DNA from 3 places in the Streptomyces rectiverticillatus genome. Region 1 is predicted to be linked to each of the others. Evidence: riboswitches for the same ligand, from Rfam matches in the RefSeq annotation. Region 1 holds a riboswitch; each other region holds the start of a gene.

Region 1 (3,267 bases):
AGGGCGCTGGGCTCCACGCGGGCCGCGGCCGCCTGCATGGCCTGGGCCCGGCCTATCTCCGCGCCCTCACGCGTCACGAACGAGTTGAGCGACATGTTCTGCGCCTTGAACGGCGCGACCTTGACGCCCTTGCGGGACAGCCAGCGGCAGATGCCGGCCGTCACCACGCTCTTGCCCGCGTCCGAGGTGGTGCCGGCCACCAGCAGGCCCCCGCCCAGCGGGCCCGCGGGCCCGCTCCTGTCAGCCGTCACCGGCTCCTCCTCCGTGCGTACCGTGCGAAGCTTCCGACAGAGAGCCTGCCCACCACGGCCGTTCCCAGGGCCAGCAGGGAGATCCGGTGCGAGAGGCGTACGGCGCGCTCGATGTCGTCCGTGGCCACCGGGCGGTTCTCCGCCCCCAGCACGGGACGGTGCTCGACGCGGCCCGCGTACGCGAGGGTGCCGCCCAGGCGCACACCGAGGGCGCCCGCGAACGCGGCCTCCACGGGGCCCGCGTTGGGGCTGGGGTGGCGGGACGCGTCCCGCCGGGCCACCCGCCAGGCGCCGCGCGGATCCGGGCCCGCGAGGACGGCGAGGGCCGCGGTGAGACGGGCGCCGGGCCAGCCGGCGACGTCGTCGAGACGGGCCGAGGCCCAGCCGAAGCGGCGGTAGCGGGGGGACTTGTGGCCCACCATCGCGTCCAGCGTGTTCACCGCCCGGAAGCCCACCAGCCCCGGCACGCCCCCCAGGGCGCCCCACACCAGCGCGCCGACGACGGCGTCGGAGGTGTTCTCGGCGACGGACTCCACGACGGCGCGCGCGATCTGCTGCCCGTCCAGGGCCTGCGGGTCGCGCCCGCACAGGTGCGGCAGGCGCTCGCGGGCGACGTCCACGTCGCCGGCGGCGAGCGCGCCGCCGATGGCGCGGGCCTCGCGGCCCAGGGAGGTGCCCCCGAGCACGGCCCAGGTGGCCGCGGCGGTCAGGGCGACGCCGGCGGGGCGGGAAGAGCGCGCGGCGCGCGCCAGCAGCGCGGCACCGGCGGCGGCGCCGCCCGCGCACAGCAGGGCGTGCACGGCGCCGTGGCCGCGGTGGTCGCGCCACAGGCGCTGCTCGACGGCCTGGGCGGCGCGGCCGAACGCGGCCACGGGGTGGCCGCGGCGGGGGTCGCCCAGGACGCGGTCACCGAGGAAGCCGAGGGCGGCGCCGCACGCGAAACCGATCGGATCGGCACGCATCGGCTCAGACCGCCGTCACGCCTCGGCGGGGGGAGGGGAGTGTGCGGGGCGTTCGGTGGCGGGCGCCGGGCATGACGATGTGTCCTCACTCAGGGTCCGCGCCCTGGCTCGACGTGACCGGCGACCAGAGTCTCCTGGCTCCCGGATCCGCGCCGCCCCGGCCTTCCGGCTCGCCGCCGTGGCATCGCGTGGGGGAGACGCTCCCCGGTGACAGTGGCGGGACCGCGCCGGATTCACACCGGCTTCCTCTGCTGTCGCCGTTTGGCTCCGGAAGTCCACCATGTGCCGCGGGCGCCGTCAACTCACCTCTGACCTGGCCCGACCTGCCGTCCCCGGCTACGCCGAGCGGCCCGGGGCTGCCTGCGGCCCCCGGGAGGGAAACGCAGCGGCCGGGGCCCCCGGTGGGGAGCCCCGGCCGTCGAAGCGGGTCCGGCGGTCAGGCCACGATCAGGTAGATGCCGTACCCCACGGCCGCGGCGCACAGTGCGAAGCAGGCGTACGCGCCGGTGCGCGCCACCACGCCCGGGCCGGCCGCCGGGGCGGTGGCGGTGGGCCCGGCCTTGCGGGACGTGCCCACGATGCCGAGGGTGAAGACGGCCACGAGGCCGAGGGTGGCCACGAGGCTGACGCCGAAGACCTGGCCGAGTGCTGCCCAGTCGATGTTCATGGTGGTTCTCCTCCGTTGCCCGGCGGTCAGCCGGCCGTCGCGGGGGCGGGGGTGGCGGCGGCCGGGGCGGCGGTGGGGCCGGCCGGCGGCGGCGACACGGCCTGGAGGGCCGCGGTGACCACGCCGACGGGCTCCGCCGGGGCCGGGACGACGCCCTGCGGCTCGTTGAGGTCGTTGACGTTGTCGTGCGTGACCGGCTTGCGGCGCGAGGCCACCCAGATCGCGCCGCAGGCGACCAGCGCGAGGACGGCGACCGCGGTCACGCCCCAGTCGCCCTGGTCCGCCAGGAGCGCGGCGCCGGCGCCGACGAGGCCGGCGGCCGGGAGGGTCAGGCCCCAGGCGGCGATCATGCGGCCGGCGGTGGACCAGCGCACCACGCCGCCCTTGCGGCCCATGCCCGCGCCCATGACGGCGCCGGAGCAGACCTGGGTCGTGGAGAGCGCGAAGCCGATGTGGGAGGAGGCCAGGATGGTGACGGCGGCGCCGGTCTGGGCGGCGAAGCCCTGCGGCGGCTGGATGTCGGCCAGGCCCTTGCCGAGGGTGCGGATGATGCGCCAGCCGCCGAGGTAGGTGCCGAGCGCGATGGCGATGCCGGCGGAGGCGATGACCCACATCGGCGGGTCGGCGTCCACGCCCAGGGCGCCGCCGGAGATCAGCGCGAGGGTGATGACGCCCATGGTCTTCTGGGCGTCGTTGGTGCCGTGGGCGAGGGAGACCAGGGCGGCCGAGGCGATCTGCCCGGCGCGGTAGCCCTTGGCGCTGGCCTCGGGGTCGGCGTTGCGCGCCAGGCGGTAGGTCATGCGGGTGGCCAGCACGGTCGCCAGGCCGGCCACGACCGGGGCGACGACGGCGGGGATGAGGACCTTCATGACGACGGCGTCACCGTGGACGGCGCCGGTGCCCACCGAGGCGATGGTCGCGCCGATCAGGCCGCCGAACAGCGCGTGCGAGGAACTGGAGGGCAGGCCCGCGAGCCAGGTGAGCAGGTTCCAGACGATCGCGCCGACCAGTCCGGCGAAGATGATCTCCGGCCGGATTCCTGATTCGTCGACGATGCCCTTGGAGATCGTCGCCGCGACCTCCACGGACAGGAAGGCGCCTACGAGATTGAGCACGGCCGACATGGCCACCGCGACCTTGGGCTTGAGCGCCCCGGTGGAGATGGTGGTGGCCATGGCGTTGGCCGTGTCGTGGAAGCCGTTCGTAAAGTCGAACACCAAGGCCGTGACGATCACGATCCCGATGAGAAGCGTGATGTGTTCCATTCACCCAGGCAATCAGCTCGATGGTCAGTACAGCGTGGACCGTAAAGACCCTGGGTGAACGGAAGGTGAACTGGGTCGGACTGATCAGTGACGCGAGCCGGAGGCGGGGGACGGATGGACGG
Region 2 (3,267 bases), 1.3 Mb from region 1:
TCGCGGACGAACGACCAGGCGAGCATGGTGACCGGGCCGGTCAGCATGCCCTTGACCGGGCGGCCCGCCACCGACTGGGCGAAGCGGGTCCAGCGCACGGTCATCGGCTCGGGGCGGGAGATGTCGCCGGCGAGGATCGGCGGGCGGACGTAGCGCGTGCCGTACGACTGGACCCAGCCGTGCTGCGTGGCCAGATAGCCCGTCAGCTGCTCGGCGAAGTACTGCACCATGTCGTTGCGCTCGGGCTCGCCGTGCACCAGGACGTCGATGCCGGCCTTCTCCTGGAAGGAGATGACCTCGCGGATCTCGGCCTCGATGCGCCGCTCGTACGCGGCCTCGTCGATCCGCCCGGCGCGCAGGTCGGCGCGGGCGGTGCGCAGCTCCGTCGTCTGCGGGAAGGAGCCGATGGTGGTGGTCGGCAGCAGCGGCAGGCCGAGGTGGGCGCGCTGTGCGGCCGCCCGCCGGGCGTACGGCTGCGAGCGGCGGCCGTCGGCGTCGGTGACGGCCGCGGCGCGGGCGCGCACGGCCGGGTCGCGGGTGATGGCCGAGCCGGAGCGGGAGGCCAGGTCGGCGCGGTTGGCGGCCAGTTCGGCCGCGATGGTGTCGGTGCCCTGCGCCAGGCCGCGGGCCAGGGTGACGACCTCGGCCGTCTTCTGGCGGGCGAAGGCGAGCCAGCGCACGATCTGCGGGTCGATCTCCCGCTCGGCCGCCGTGTCCAGCGGGACGTGCAGCAGGGAGCAGGAGGAGGAGACGTCGACGCGGTCGGCGAGGCCGAGGAGGGTGCCGAGGGTGGACAGGGACTTCTCGAAGTCGTTGATCCACACGTTGCGGCCGTTGACGACGCCGGCCAGGAGGCGCTTGCCGGGCAGTCCGCCTACGGCCGCGAGGTCGTCGAGGTTGGCGGCGGCGGGCCCGGTGAAGTCCAGGGCGAGGCCCTCGACGGGGGCCTTGGCGAGGACGGGCAGGGCCTCACCGAGCCGGTCGAAGTAGGAGGCGACGAGCAGCCGGGGCCGGTCCGTGAGGCCGCCCAGGTCGCGGTAGGCGCGGCCGGCGGCGTTCAGCTCGGCGGGGGAGCGGTCCTGGACCAGGGCGGGCTCGTCGAGCTGCACCCAGGCGGCCCCGGCGGCCCGCAGGTCGGCGAGCACCTCGGCGTACACCGGCAGCAGCCGGTCGAGGAGGGTGAGCGGTTCGAAGTCGGCGGCGACGCCGGGTGCGGCCTTGGCCAGCAGCAGGTAGGTGACGGGGCCGACGAGGACCGGACGGGGGGTCAGGCCGAGGGCCAGGGCTTCCTTCAGCTCGGCGACCTGCTTGGTGGAGTCCGCGGTGAAGACCGTATCGGGGCCGAGCTCGGGGACCAGGTAGTGGTAGTTGGTGTCGAACCACTTGGTCATCTCCAGCGGCGCCACGTCCTGGGTGCCGCGGGCCATGGCGAAGTAGCCGTCGAGGGAGTCGGCTTCGACGGCCGCGCGGTGCCGCGCGGGGATCGCGCCGACCATGACGCTGGTGTCCAGGACGTGGTCGTAGAGCGAGAAGTCACCCGTGGGCACTTCGTGAACGCCGGCATCGGCCAGCTGCTGCCAATTGGTGCGGCGCAGTGCGGCGGCGGTGTCCCGGAGGGCGCCCGCGGTGACGCGGCCCTTCCAGTACCCCTCGATCGCCTTCTTCAGTTCACGGTTGCGGCCCTGACGGGGATAGCCGTACACGGTGGCCTGGGCTGCCGCGGCTGCGGACTTGCTGGTCACGGAACTCTCCTTCGCGAGCGTGCGTGCGTCCATGACCCCGGGGGACGGGCGGAAGGCGCGAAGGAACGACGGAACCGGGCGGGTTGCCACCGGAGTGCGGTCGCGTGTGCGCCGCCGTCCGTGCCCGCCTGGTATGTGCGCCGACCCGCCCTCGAGGTCACCGGGATCTCCGTGCGCTCGGCAGCGCACGGGCAGTCGGCAGGTCTTCGGACTCGCGGGCACGCCATAGGGCACCTACTGGCCGTCGCTTCCCGGATCCGTGCGGATCCAGTGCGTATGACGGCGGTCGTTCCCGCTCACCGCTGCGGGGCAGTCCCGGATTCCCACCGGGTTCCCTCTTGCGACGCGCCTGCCTGGCGAGCAGGGCGAACCGGCTGCACCGTCACCATATGGTGCCGGACGGGCCCACGGACAGACCTGTTCGGATACCGGACTGTGGCATGGGACACGTAACGCGCGAACAGGCCTTCCTCAGGAGGCCGTTAGCGTGGCCAGGCGCAGGCGCAGCTCCATCTCGTGCTCGCCGGAGACGTGCCCGCGGTGCTCGACGGCGAAGGCCCGTTCGAGCTCCTCCTTGACCTGGCGGACGGGGTCCGCCGCGCCGAAGAGATCGGCGGTCACCGTGCCCGCCAGGGGTGTCCCCGCGGGCTGCACCGCGTCGCCGCCGGTGCGCGTCCGGGTGTCGACGCTCATGCACCAGATCATGGGGCCGGCGCCGGGGGCGCCGGGCCCGGTCTCGCCGCGCGGCGGCCCGGCCTCGGGGAAGACCGCCTCGAGGACGCCGAAGACGGCGCCCGCGTCCTGGTGGCCGCAGTCCGTCAGATGCACGCTGACGTGGTCCGCACTCTCCCGGGCATCCGTCACTGCTCCTCCTTCGCCGTCCTGGCCGTGTTCGGGGTCCGCCGCCGAGCGGAGAGGCCCTGCCTCGACCGTACGGCGCGCCCGGGTGCTCCGGCGCGGGCTGTGCGACCATCCGGGCCAGGTGCCCGGCTCCCGCACGAAGATGCAGCGTCCGATTCAACGGCCTCACCCGAACGGTGGAATGCGCCGAAAGTAATTGACTGATTACGCTTAGTGCATGAACCTGTGGAGTCCTGAGCCGCTGCCGTGGCGGCCCGCCGTGCGGGCCGTCGTCGCCGTGCTGGTCTCCGTCCTCCTGCTGTTCTCCGGAGGGAGCGGTACGGTCTACGCCCTGGGCCCCGCGGAGGAGAGCTCCGTCTCCGTGGAGTTCGCCGCCACCGACGACTGCGTCGCGGACACCCGTTCGCCCCGCTCCTCGGTATCGCCCTCCAGGCGCTCCTGCCTCCCGCCCTTCCGGGCGTCCGCCTCGCCGGCGGCCCCGTCCTGCCCGCTGTCGCCCCTGGCCGACCCCGAGGGCCCCGCGTCGTCCGCCGGCCCCGCGCGCAACGACGTCCTGCGCTGCTGAGAAGGCCCGCGCCGGCCCCTGCCCGTCCGGGGCAGGCGTACACGTGCGGCATTCCCTTCACACCGGCAGGCACGAGAGCAGAGAGACGTCATGCCCCTC
Region 3 (3,267 bases), 3.1 Mb from region 1:
TCGTTCGTGACCTCGAGGATCTCGGTGCAGAGGTTCGAGGAGTGGACGACCGCGCCCTTCTCGGCCGTCTGGTTGGCGGTGCGGTTGGCGGCGTCCTTGAACGTCATCCAGCCGTTGCCGGTCTGCGCGAGGGTGCGCATCATGCGGGCGTAGAGCACGCGGGCCGGGATCTGCTTGACGGCCTTGCCCTCGGCCTCGTACTTGCGGTACGCGGCGTCGAACTCGTCGCCGTAGAGGTCGACCAGGTCGGGCGTGTCGGCCGGGGAGAACAGCGACCACTCGGCGTCGGCCTCGACGCGGCGCATGAACTCGTCCGGGATCCAGTGCGCGATGTTGAGGTTGTGGGTGCGGCGGGCCTCCTCACCGGTGTTGTCGCGGAGCTCCAGGAACTCCTCGATGTCGGCGTGCCAGGTCTCGAGGTAGACGCAGGCCGCGCCCTTGCGGCGGCCGCCCTGGTTGACGGCGGCGACGGAGGCGTCGAGGGTGCGCAGGAACGGCACGATGCCGTTGGAGTGGCCGTTGGTGCCGCGGATCAGCGAGCCGCGCGAGCGGATGCGGCTGTACGACAGGCCGATGCCGCCGGCGTGCTTCGACAGGCGCGCCACCTGGTGGTAGCGGTCGTAGATCGAGTCCAGCTCGTCCAGCGGGGAGTCCAGCAGGTAGCAGGACGACATCTGCGGGTGGCGGGTGCCGGAGTTGAAGAGCGTGGGGGAGGACGGCAGGTACGACAGGGTGCTCGTCAGGCCGTACAGCTCGGCGACGTCGGCGACGGCGCGCACGGAGTGGTCCTCGGCCAGGCCGCAGGCCACGCGCAGCAGGAAGTGCTGCGGGGTCTCGATCACGTTGCGGGTGATCGGGTGGCGCAGCAGGTAGCGGCTGTGCAGGGTGCGCAGGCCGAAGTAGCCGAAGCGGTCGTCGGCGCCGTCGGCGAGGGCCGTCTCGACCAGCTCGTCCAGGCGCGCGGCGTGGGTGGCCACGAAGGCGGCGGTGTCGTCCGCGATCAGGCCTTCCCGGTGGCCGACGGCGACCGAGGCGGAGAAGGACGTGGCGCCCTGGCCGGCGGCCTCATCGGCGATCGCGCGGGTGAGCAGCCGGGCGGCGAGCTTGGAGTACTCGGGCTCCTCGGCGATCAGCCCGGCGGCGGCCTCGGTGGCGAGGGAGCGCAGCTCGGCCTCGTCCGAGCTCGCGCTCCGGCCCCGCAGCGCGGCGGCGGCGACCTTGCCCGGGTCGGTGGCGGGAAGGTCGGCGGTGAGGTCGGTCAGGGTGCGCAGCAGCGCGGTCCCGGGGCCGCCGGTCGCTTCTTCCGCAGTCACTGAGACGGACCCTGAAACCGGGTCTGCGGGCGCGATGGTCACTGAGGCTCTCCCTCGCTCGGCTGGGTGGGCCGGCGGGAGGGCACGACGGTCGCGCACGGGCACGCCTGATGGACCAGGGCATGCCTCGTAGGCGTCCGCCGGCCCAACCCGCGAGGCCCGGACGAATTCAACGCCCATAGCCGAGCCCAGGGCAGGCTCGGTGGAGGGCGTGCTGCCGGCAGGTACTCGGACTCCTGCATGCGCGGCTTAACGGCATACATGCACCGTTGCGGGACAGTTCCGGATTTTCACCGGATTCCCCTGCGACGACAGCGAGGACGAGCATACATCTAGTGCCGCCCCTCGCACGCGCCCCCACATGTTGTGTCGCGCGGTAAGCGCATGGGTCGGAATGTGTTATCAGGCCCCGGTGTTGAGGGTGGGTTCGCAGGTCGGAGGGGGGTCGGGCGCGGGGCACGGCGAAGGGCCGTCACGCCCCTTCCAGGGGGGCGTGACGGCCCGGTCGGCTCCGCGGGGCGAGGGCCCCGCGGAGGGTCGCTCTAATGGCCTCCAGGGGCCCCTGCGGTGGCCGGCGGGAGCTCGCTCCGGACCCCGGGGTCGCCGGCGTCCGCCGTGTAGTCCGCCGCCGTGGTCTCGTCCGTGCCGTCCGGCACGCGGAGCGCCTTCAGGGCGAACGTCAGAACGATGACGACGATCACATTGAGCGCGAAGGCGGTGAGCCCGATATAGCCCTTTTCTCCAATAAGGGGGATGAGGTTGGTATTCCCGAAATGATCCTGCGTCGCGCTCGGCGTGTCGTACGCCTTCCAGGTGCCGTACCCCATCCCTGCGGCCCAGCCGGCCAGCAGGGCCCAGCGGTGGAACCAGCGGGTGAAGAGCCCGCCCACGAGCGCGGGGACGGTCTGCAGGATCCAGATGCCACCGAGCAGCTGGAAGTTGATGGCGACGGTCTTGTCCATGGTGAGGACGAAGACGAGCGCGCCGACCTTCACCAGCAGCGAGGCGAGCTTGGAGACCTTCGCCTCGTGCCCGGGCGAGGCGTCCGGCCGGATGAAGTCCTTGTAGATGTTGCGGGTGAAAAGGTTCGCCGCGGCGATCGACATGATCGCGGCCGGGACCAGGGCGCCGATGCCGATGGCGGCGAAGGCCACGCCCGTGAACCAGTCCGGGAACATGTTCTCGAACAGCTGGGGGATCGCGAGCTGCCCGTTCTTCACCTTGATCCCCGCGGCGATGGCCATGAAGCCGAGCATCGCGAGCAGGCCCAGCATCAGGGAGTACAGCGGCAGGATCGTGGTGTTGCGGCGGATGACGTTGCGGCCTTTGCTGGAGAGAACCGCGGTCACCGAGTGGGGGTAGAGGAAGAGCGCCATCGCCGAGCCGAGCGCGAGCGTCGCGTACGCCCACTGCGCGTCCGGACCGCTCACCAGGGCGCCGCGCGGCTTTCCGGTCTCCGGGTTCTTGACCGCGAACGCTTCGCCCGCCTTGCTGAAGATGTGGTCGAAACCGCCCAGCTTGATGGGGATGTAGATGATCGCCACGATGATCACGATGTAGATCAGCGCGTCCTTGACGAAGGCGATCAGCGCGGGCGCCCGCAGCCCGGAGGAGTAGGTGTAGGCCGCGAGCACGCCGAAGGCGATGAGCAGCGGCAGATCCTTCATAAACCAGTTCGACCCGCCACCCACGCCCAGCACGTCCAGGACCGCCTGGATGCCGACGAGCTGCAGCGCGATGTACGGCATCGTCGCGAGGATGCCGGTGAGCGCGAGGGCGAGCGAGAGGCCCTTCGAGCCGAAGCGGCCGCGGACGAAGTCCGACGACGTCACGTAGCCGTGCTTGTGGGAGACCGACCACAGACGGGGCAGGAAGGTGAAGACCAGGGGGTAGCAGAGGATCGTGTACGGCACCGCGAAGAAGCCGGCCGCACCGCCCGCGTAGATCGCCGCCG

The links. A riboswitch is a leader RNA that binds a small molecule or an ion and turns the genes downstream of it on or off. The one in region 1 is predicted to bind cobalamin.
Region 2: it holds a riboswitch for cobalamin, as region 1 does, so the genes downstream of both, metE (5-methyltetrahydropteroyltriglutamate--homocysteine S-methyltransferase) here and FGW37_RS07740 (cobalamin biosynthesis protein) in region 1, are expected to answer to the same signal.
Region 3: it holds a riboswitch for cobalamin, as region 1 does, so the genes downstream of both, FGW37_RS21650 (ribonucleoside-diphosphate reductase subunit alpha) here and FGW37_RS07740 (cobalamin biosynthesis protein) in region 1, are expected to answer to the same signal.

What each region holds. Positions count from the first base shown of each region.
Region 1 is NZ_CP040752.1:1,827,276-1,830,542, reverse strand. Features, by position in the region: gene FGW37_RS07745 (cobyric acid synthase) at 1-218, opposite strand, end outside; gene FGW37_RS07740 (cobalamin biosynthesis protein) at 248-1,213, opposite strand; cobalamin riboswitch at 1,342-1,461, opposite strand; gene FGW37_RS07735 (hypothetical protein) at 1,650-1,880, opposite strand; gene FGW37_RS07730 (inorganic phosphate transporter) at 1,907-3,145, opposite strand.
Region 2 is NZ_CP040752.1:567,954-571,220, reverse strand. Features, by position in the region: gene metE (5-methyltetrahydropteroyltriglutamate--homocysteine S-methyltransferase) at 1-1,742, opposite strand, end outside; cobalamin riboswitch at 1,923-2,133, opposite strand; gene FGW37_RS02275 (hypothetical protein) at 2,214-2,606, opposite strand; gene FGW37_RS02270 (hypothetical protein) at 2,821-3,168, shown strand; gene FGW37_RS02265 (hypothetical protein) at 3,259-3,267, shown strand, end outside.
Region 3 is NZ_CP040752.1:4,930,043-4,933,309, forward strand. Features, by position in the region: gene FGW37_RS21650 (ribonucleoside-diphosphate reductase subunit alpha) at 1-1,355, opposite strand, end outside; adenosylcobalamin-variant (AdoCbl-variant) riboswitch at 1,528-1,628, opposite strand; gene mctP (monocarboxylate uptake permease MctP) at 1,856-3,267, opposite strand, start outside.